DNA from 4 places in the Lysinibacillus sp. F12 genome. Region 1 is predicted to be linked to each of the others. Evidence: riboswitches for the same ligand, from Rfam matches in the RefSeq annotation. Region 1 holds a riboswitch; each other region holds the start of a gene.
What was found. A riboswitch is a leader RNA that binds a small molecule or an ion and turns the genes downstream of it on or off. The one in region 1 is predicted to bind S-adenosylmethionine.

Region 1 (2,204 bases):
AGAATTCGTTAATGAATCACCATATGAAAAAGCATGGATGATCGTCGTAGAGCCTGCTGATGCATCAGAAGTTGATAAACTTATGACAGCAGAACAATACGAAGAGATGACAGCAGAATAAGACAAGCCATAATCAAAAAACGTCGGAAACTACCGGCGTTTTTTATTATATAATAACGTATAAGTGGGAATGTCTAAATGGAGGTGGCGTAATGTTCGATGGGAAATGCTTGATAGTAGAAGGACGCTCAGATAAGCTACAAATTGAGCCAATTTTAAACGAGAATGTTACAATACTATGTACGAATGGAACAATTGGTGTGCATCAATTAGAAGAGCTAATCGATCCCTATGAGGGCTATGAGCTATTTACCTTTTTTGATGCCGATACTTCAGGCGATAAGCTACGTGCATTAATGGACAGACATTATCCTGAAGCGGAGCATTTACGGACAATGCCAACATATAAGGAAGTAGAAACGACACCTAGAAAAGTGTTAGCCATGATTTTACTTCGTGCGCATTTCTCAATCCATAATGAATATATTTTGTAAGGTTGCGTGAACTAAATGGAAGAATGGTCGAAAGAGCAGTGGGAAACGGCATTACAGTCCGGAGAAAAAGCTGCGTTTTATTTATATACACCGATGTGCGGTACTTGTGCAGTGGCATCGAAAATGATGTCAATTGTAGAACAACTATTACCTCACCTAAAGCTAGGGAAAGCAAATATTAATTTTTTGGAGCAAATTGCTTTTGAGCATCAAATTGAAAGCGTTCCGTGCTTACTTGTTTGTGACGGTGGCAAAGTGACAGAAAAGATTTATGCTTTTCAATCCGTACCTTTTTTGTACGAATTGTTAAAAAAATCAATTGACTGAACTTTATTAGCGTGGTAAAGTAACAAATATATTACTAAAACATTAAATATATCGAACTCTTATGAAGAGCGGCGGAGGGAAGTGCCCTATGAAGCCCGGCAACCATCACATAGTGAAAAGGTGCCAAATCACCCAAAGATTTTTCTTTGAAAGATGAGAGAACGGTTCAACGTATAATACGTGACCCCTTCTACTTGTCTATAAGTGGAGGGGTTTTTTTATATAAGAAAAGGAGTATTCGCTATGATACAGCTTCAAAATATAACGAAGAAATACAAAACAGCAAATGGCGAATTAACGGCAGTCAAAGATGTTAACCTGACTATTAATAAGGGTGAAATTTTTGGCATTATCGGCTATAGTGGCGCTGGTAAAAGTACGATGATTCGTTTACTTAATGGCTTAGAGAAACCAACAACAGGAACAGTAACAGTGAACAATCAGGCTTTTTCATCGATTAAAGGTCAAAAGCTTAGAGCAGCTAGACAAAAGGTTAGTATGATTTTTCAACATTTCAACCTACTTTGGTCACGAACAGTTGCAGAAAACATTGCCTTCCCATTAGAAATCGCAGGTGTATCAAAAGCTCAACGTGAGGCACGGGTGAAGGAATTGATAGCACTTGTTGGCCTAGAAGGTCGTGATCAAGCATATCCATCACAGCTCTCTGGTGGACAAAAGCAACGTGTAGGGATTGCGCGAGCATTAGCCAATAATCCAGAGGTTTTACTATGTGATGAGGCTACATCTGCTCTAGACCCTGAGACAACAGATGCCATTCTTGATTTACTGGTGGATATTAATGAACGTTTAGGGTTAACGATTGTCCTCATTACTCATGAAATGCATGTCATCCGCAAGATTTGTCATCGTGTAGCAGTGATGGAGGCAGGCGAAATTGTAGAGCGTGGAGAAGTATTGCAAGTTTTCCAGGCTCCTCAGGCTGCCATTACTAAGAAATTTGTAGCGCAAATTACCAATACAAAGGAAACACAGGATACAGTAGAACAAATCAAAGCAAATTATCCAACTGGACAACTTGTCAAATTGATTTTTGTTGGTGAAAAAACAGAACAGCCAGTTATTTCACATCTAGTAAAGCAATTCGATGTGGAAGTAAGCATTGTACATGGGAATATTTCGCAAACCAAAAATGGTGCATATGGTACTCTCATTGTGCAAATTGATGGGTCGAAAGCAAACGTGACTGAAGCCTTAAGCTATTTAAATACAGTGGAAGTGCAAACGGAGGTGATTGCAGATGCTAACTAATCTCTTTCCGAATGTAGACTGGGATAGCATGTGGCAGGCTACATATGAAAC
Region 2 (2,204 bases), on a different contig from region 1:
TGTCGTGCATAACCACCGTATGTATCAACAATGATTTTACGGCCCGTTAAACCAGCATCTCCTTTTGGTCCGCCAATTACGAAACGGCCAGTTGGATTGATAAAGTATTTTGTGTTTGTATCTAATAATTCGCTTGGCACTACAGGAGCAATCACGAATTGTTTTAGATCGGCCTGAATTTGTTCAAGTGTTGCTTCTTCATCATGCTGAGTTGAAATAACAATTGTATCGACACGAACAGGTACGTTATTGTCATCATACTCAATTGTTACTTGTGTTTTACCATCTGGGCGTAAATAAGCTAACTCCCCAGATTTACGAACTTCTGTTAAACGACGTGCTAATTTATGAGCTAAGCTAATTGGTAATGGCATTAACTCAGGTGTTTCATTACATGCATAGCCAAACATTAAGCCTTGGTCTCCTGCACCAATCGCTTCAATATCTGCATCTGTCATAGAACCCTCACGGGCCTCTAAAGCTTGGTCAACGCCTTGGGCAATATCTGGAGATTGCTCACCAATTGCTACAAGTACTGCTAAGTTTTCAGCATCAAAGCCATATTTACCACGTGTGTATCCAATTTCCGCCACAGTATCACGTACAATGCCTTTAATATCTACATAAGTAGAAGTAGTGATTTCTCCTGCTACTAATACTAATCCTGTTGTTACAGTTGTCTCGCACGCTACACGTGCATTTGGATCTTCTGCTAAAATAGCATCTAAAATGGCATCCGAAATCTGGTCACAGATTTTATCTGGATGCCCTTCTGTTACACTTTCTGATGTAAACAGTCGACGGTTTGTCATTTAGTTTTCCTCCTATTACTCTTACAAAAAGTATTTGTACGGTACTCATTACCCATGTCAAGTCCGCTCCTAAGGATTGAACTCTCTCAAGCCGCTGTTGTTGTCATTTCACTTTACGAGAAAAAATAACTGCTACTTAAAAACACGAGGATTTCGAAAGACCCGTCATTATAATAAGGAAAGAACTACATATACTTACCTTTACATTAATTTTTAACAATAAAAAAATCCTTTTCTCACGTTACTATACATGAGGAAAGGAATAATGACTTCGTTACCTTTCACTCTTATCGTTCAAGGGATTTTCCCTTGCATCAGGTTGGCACCAACGCATGTTGTGAAATAATACATGCAGGTTGCCGGGTTTCACAGGGCCTGACCCTCCACCAGCTCGGGATAAGAGTATCCGTTCAATTTTCATGTTACTGAAAAGGTCAATCGTTGTCAAATATTTTCTTATGTATTACTGTATAGAAAGGAAGAACAAAATTATCACCATAAAATTTTCATACTTGGGTGATGATGTAAATAGAAGAAATTTAATCCCTACAACATACCTAGCTTCTTGTGGTAACATATGTGTGGCTCAAATTTTAGACAATTTACTGTAGCATTGAATGTTTTCTACTCGAAAAACATTATTTTTTGTCAGTTTATTGAAAAGTAATAAAAACTCTAAAATAATTTCTTAATTAGTATAGATTATTTAACCCATTGTGTTATACTATTTTTGAAATTAAGAAAAAATCCCTCTAAACCAAGGGAATACTATAAAAAAGGATGGTATTTAATCGATGAATTCAGTAGAAATTGCAAACGAACTGAAGGAATTATTAAACGGCGGTAACATTAATGTTCAACTTTCAGTACCACAATTAGCAGAAAAAGCTACTTCTCGTGGTGAGGCAATGTTAACAGTAGATGGCGCAGTTCGTGCAGAAACTGGCAAATACACTGGTCGTTCACCTAAAGATAAATATACAGTAGAAGAAGAAAGCACAAAAGATCAAATTGACTGGGGTAAAGTCAATCAACCAATTTCCTCTGAAGTGTTCGATAATCTGTATGTAAAAGTAATAAAATATTTAAAAGAACGTGATGAATTATTCGTATTCAAAGGTTTTGCTGGTGCTGACAAAGATTCACAATTAAGCATCCAAGTGATTAATGAATACGCTTGGCACAACCTTTTCGCTCATCAATTATTTATCCGTCCGACTAAAGAAGAATTAGCTTCGCATGTTGCAGACTTCACTGTCATCTCAGCTCCTAACTTTAAAGCAGATCCTGCGGTTGACGGTACTGCTTCTGAAACATTCATCATTGTATCACTTGAAAAGAAAATTATCTTAATTGGTGGTACTGAATATGCTGGTGAAATGAAAAAATCTA
Region 3 (2,204 bases), on a different contig from region 1:
ATTATAGCTACAGACAGAATTCAGTTATTGTATGAAGATGACGTGACGTACTATCTTGTCATGTTTTCAAAAGGAAATGTGCTAGCAAGTGTAGCAGCTAATGAAAATAGGTTAGTCATTCATTTCAAGGAAGGAAGCGAGCAAAAGAAAGAAGCTCTACCCTATGTCTATGCCATCAACAAAAGCGCGGAGCTGACTATTATCGAACTGTATATTAACGGCAAAAGCATGCCGATAGATCGTATTACCATGCTGTAATAAAAAACCGAAATCCCTAAAAAGAGATTTCGGTTTTTATTGATATTAATAAAATACTTTATCTACATTGTATTTGGAGCGGAACGTATTAATCGCATACGTTTCATAAATTTCACGTTCCATAGGATCTTCTACTTCATAGACTTCAATTTTGAAGACCTCGTCACGATAGTTTTTCATCGGAGATACATTGTCTTCAAAATGTTTTTTTATGCGTTGGCGAATTTTACGTGCTTTGCCGACAAATAATAACTCATTCTTTTCATTATAAAATAAGAAAATGCCGCCTTTATCACGTGTGATTTTGTGGAAGTCGATGAAACCAAAGTATGGTGTAATTGGGACATCACCTGGTTTTACATCTTGTTCGCGTTGGCGAATAACTACATCTGGTTTTGGAAATTCAATATTAATCAAAGTATTCACGTTCCTCTCTATTACTAAAGATATATGGTAACATAATAGCGGCATGTTTACCATAAAATTTCATGTAGAATAACCATATACAGCAAGCTTAGTGTTCATCAAATGAATGTAGAACATGCATGGGAATAACAAAATATTCTATGAATTATTGATATTCTAACTAGTCCATGTTACAATTCAAAATAATTAAATAATCTTATCAAGAGAAGCAGAGGGATTTGGCCCGATGACGCTTCAGCAACCTCTAACAAATGTTAGAAAGGTGCTAATTCCAGCAAAGGTTTTTCCTTTGAGAGATAAGAGTGAACGTGAAAAAAATCCTTCTCATTCTATCTCATATGGAATGTGGAGGATTTTTAATTTTTTTAGAAAAAGGAGCAAAAAAGAGAGGGGAATGCTAGATGCCAATTAATATTCCGAAAAATTTACCTGCTGGGGAGCATTTACGTGAGGAGAAAATCTTCGTGATGGAAGAGGATCGTGCGAGAACACAGCAAATACGTCCATTAAACATATTAATTTTAAATTTAATGCCCGAAAAAGAAAAAACGGAGCTACAATTATTACGTTTACTAGGAAATACACCATTACAGGTCAATATTACTTTTTTAAACACGGCTACTCATGAATCTAAAAATGTCAGTAAATCTCACTTACAATTATTTTACACAACGTTTAACCAAATTCGTCACCGACGTTATGATGGTATGATTATTACTGGGGCACCTGTAGAAAAAATGCCATTTGAAGAGGTTAACTATTGGCAGGAAATTGCTGAAATTATGGATTGGTCTAAAAAGAATGTGACATCCGTGCTACATATATGTTGGGGGGCACAGGCTGCGTTATATCATCATTATGGAATTGGAAAAATAGAGCTCTCTGCTAAATGCTCCGGCGTTTATTCTCATGTGATTACTGATTTAACAGTGGATTTAGTACGAGGCTTTAGTGATTTATTTACAGCCCCTCATTCTCGCTATACATCTGTCTCGATTGACGAGGTTCGCAATCATCCAGACTTACGCTTATTATCCTATTCAGAGGATGCAGGTGTGTTTATCGTGCAATCTAAAGATAATAAAAACATTATGATTACAGGTCATTTAGAATATGATGCGACAACACTGGCTGATGAATACAGTCGCGATGTTGCCAAGGGCATTGATATCAACGTTCCAGTAAACTACTTCCCAAATGATGATCCAGAAAAGGAACCGATGAATACATGGCGTGCCCATACACATTTATTGTTCTCCAACTGGTTGAACTACTATGTATACCAAGAGACACCATATGAATGGGACTTTGTGGACGAAATTGAATATCATATTTAAATAACAATAAAAAAGTCTAATTTCTTCGCTAAGTAGCTGAAGGAATTAGACTTTGTTATTCTAAATTCTTCTTGTCAGAAACCGTAATATCTGGTTTAGCCTGATGGTTCTGATTGGAATCTGTAGCAGCATCGTTAGTTGGATTATCTTGATTCGCATCCATTTTGTCAGGTTTACTGTGAT
Region 4 (2,204 bases), on a different contig from region 1:
ACCGCTCTTGCAGAAATATGGGCCAAAGATTCATATAACTGAGCAAAAAATTGAATTTACTAAAAAAATGTTTATGAAAGTGGGGCCTTTTTTATTAATTGCTGGCTATTTTATTCCTGGTGTACGCCATCTAACAGCCTATATCGCCGCTATCAATAATTATCCATATAGGAAATTCGCTTTCTTTGCTTATACAGGGGCATTTATATGGACTTTTACATTTATAACCTTAGGAAAAGTGCTAGGAGAGAAATGGCGATTCGTCGGTTACTATTTATCTCATTACAGTATGTACGTCATCTTGCTGTTTGTCCTAGTCATGTTAATTATTTATTATTTATTTAAAAAAAGAAACGTACAAAAGTAAAAGTCAGTAGGATTCCTACCGACTTTTTGTTATGGCAATATGGCAAATGAACGTACAGGGAATCCAGATGCTTTTTCAGGCTTGGGTACTATATTAAAAATAATAGCACCTTTAGGAGGTAGCTTGTCTAAATTAGTCATGAGCTCAATTTGATAAGTGTCTTGATTGAGGACAAAATATTCACCAACCAATTGGCCACTTTGACGAAAATCAGTGGCAGAATCAGTATCAAAAGTTTCATGACCTATTGCACTTACTTTACGTTCCTTGAATAGAAATTGTAAGGCCTCCAAGCCCCAACCTGGAAGATGATTATCTCCATTGACATCTTTATTACTAAATGCCTCTTTATCTGGCCAACGCTTACTCCAATCTGTTCGCAGTGCCACAAATGTACCTTCTTCAATCTGTCCATAGTGTGTCTCGAATTCTAGAATATCTTGTACACTGAGTGTAAAGTCATGATTACTAGCAGCCTCCTGTGATTTATCAATGACGATAAGCGGAAGAACAAGCTCCTTTAGTGCTAATTCATCTAGAAATCGAGTATCTCTTACAAAGTGAATGGGTGGGTCAATATGTGTTCCATATTGTCCAGGAAAAGAAAACTGCTGTGCAAAAAATCCATCATCATGCGAGAATAATGTTTCAAATTTAGCATCTTCAAACATGAAAAAATGAGGTGAGTCTGGGCCGAAGGTATGTGTCAAATCGACCCACTGTTTTGATTTTAGTAAGTGCAATGCTTGTAAAAGTTCGTTAGACATTAAATTCCCTGCTTTCTAAAAGTAGTAGTCAATAAAAAAGAGTCCTCAATCGAAGAGGACTCCCGGAATCAAACATAGGTAGTGCGTCTTCTCATCTTTCAGGCTTAAATTTTGCCAATAGGAATTAGCACCATACTGCTTGAGCTGGTTGCTGAGACTTCATCGGGCCGATCCCTCCGTCTCTCTAGATAAGAAATAGGATATAAGAATTTTCAGAAATAATAGTATAAATACTTTAACATATATTTTTATAGTTTACAACTTTGATAGGATTACAGGGTTAAAATTAATTTACTTACCAATTCAAAATTAACGTTACTCGACAGCAGGCACTATCCATAAGCTGTATTCTAAAATTATCTGGTGTATAGTTGGTTTCAAATTTTGTAGTAATGCCTGTGGATGTAATTAATTTTTCGACCTCTGTTTTATTTGAAAGCTGTGCAGCATTCTTTAAGTCATGTGCAAATTGTTGAGAACTATCAATTTTATCTGTAAGTAATTGTGCCTGCTGCATAATCGTCTTTATCCGCGTAGCTGAAGATATTAATTTTTGTGTATCAACAGGGGGAAAGGGACTATTACTAGTCGGCATTGCTAAATGTTGTGAAAAGGTTCTAGCTGCAAGTTGATGGTCTGTCGATGGTATCGGGTAATGGTAGGGGTGAATAAAATAAGGATAAGGATTATAATACAAATCAATTCCTCCTAGCCAGAAGCTGATATCTTATCTTATGTATCATGATCTTTTTAGGTGTTTGAATAACGCCATTCCTGTACTGAAGTGTTAATATACTATGCTGAATGGTATGCCACACAAACTAAAAAAGGAAGCGATGGAGCGCTTCCCTTTTGTTCTTTAGCCAAGAACGTTTAATACATCATCTATTTTTTTGCTATGTGACAGGATTCCATAATTCATCCACGTTAAAAAATCCACCTCATAGACACAGTTTCTTTTAACAGCCCTTAGGTTTTTCCACATAGAGGATGTTAAAATAGTACGCTCTTCATTCTCATAAATGGAGTGTTGCTTGTCGAAGGTGATAAACAAATGATCAGCGTCTAGT

Region 2: linked by a shared signal. The riboswitch ahead of metK (methionine adenosyltransferase) and the one ahead of AC3CH7_RS18195 (methionine ABC transporter ATP-binding protein) in region 1 are both predicted to bind S-adenosylmethionine.
Region 3: linked by a shared signal. The riboswitch ahead of metA (homoserine O-acetyltransferase MetA) and the one ahead of AC3CH7_RS18195 (methionine ABC transporter ATP-binding protein) in region 1 are both predicted to bind S-adenosylmethionine.
Region 4: linked by a shared signal. The riboswitch ahead of AC3CH7_RS20170 (cyclase family protein) and the one ahead of AC3CH7_RS18195 (methionine ABC transporter ATP-binding protein) in region 1 are both predicted to bind S-adenosylmethionine.

Annotation. Positions count from the first base shown of each region.
Region 1 is NZ_JBYMLP010000004.1:74,901-77,104, reverse strand. It holds gene gcvH (glycine cleavage system protein GcvH) at 1-121, shown strand, start outside; gene AC3CH7_RS18205 (toprim domain-containing protein) at 213-554, shown strand; gene AC3CH7_RS18200 (thioredoxin family protein) at 570-881, shown strand; SAM riboswitch class I at 938-1,041, shown strand; gene AC3CH7_RS18195 (methionine ABC transporter ATP-binding protein) at 1,125-2,153, shown strand; gene AC3CH7_RS18190 (methionine ABC transporter permease) at 2,143-2,204, shown strand, end outside.
Region 2 is NZ_JBYMLP010000002.1:1,334,086-1,336,289, forward strand. It holds gene metK (methionine adenosyltransferase) at 1-812, opposite strand, end outside; SAM riboswitch class I at 1,097-1,215, opposite strand; gene pckA (phosphoenolpyruvate carboxykinase (ATP)) at 1,607-2,204, shown strand, end outside.
Region 3 is NZ_JBYMLP010000003.1:723,514-725,717, reverse strand. It holds gene AC3CH7_RS17515 (hypothetical protein) at 1-258, shown strand, start outside; gene AC3CH7_RS17510 (nucleotide excision repair endonuclease) at 304-675, opposite strand; SAM riboswitch class I at 878-987, shown strand; gene metA (homoserine O-acetyltransferase MetA) at 1,086-2,021, shown strand; gene AC3CH7_RS17500 (GerAB/ArcD/ProY family transporter) at 2,077-2,204, opposite strand, start outside.
Region 4 is NZ_JBYMLP010000005.1:180,829-183,032, reverse strand. It holds gene AC3CH7_RS20175 (DedA family protein) at 1-367, shown strand, start outside; gene AC3CH7_RS20170 (cyclase family protein) at 397-1,134, opposite strand; SAM riboswitch class I at 1,223-1,329, opposite strand; gene AC3CH7_RS20165 (YuzC family spore coat inner layer protein) at 1,430-1,831, opposite strand; gene AC3CH7_RS20160 (AraC family transcriptional regulator) at 1,994-2,204, opposite strand, start outside.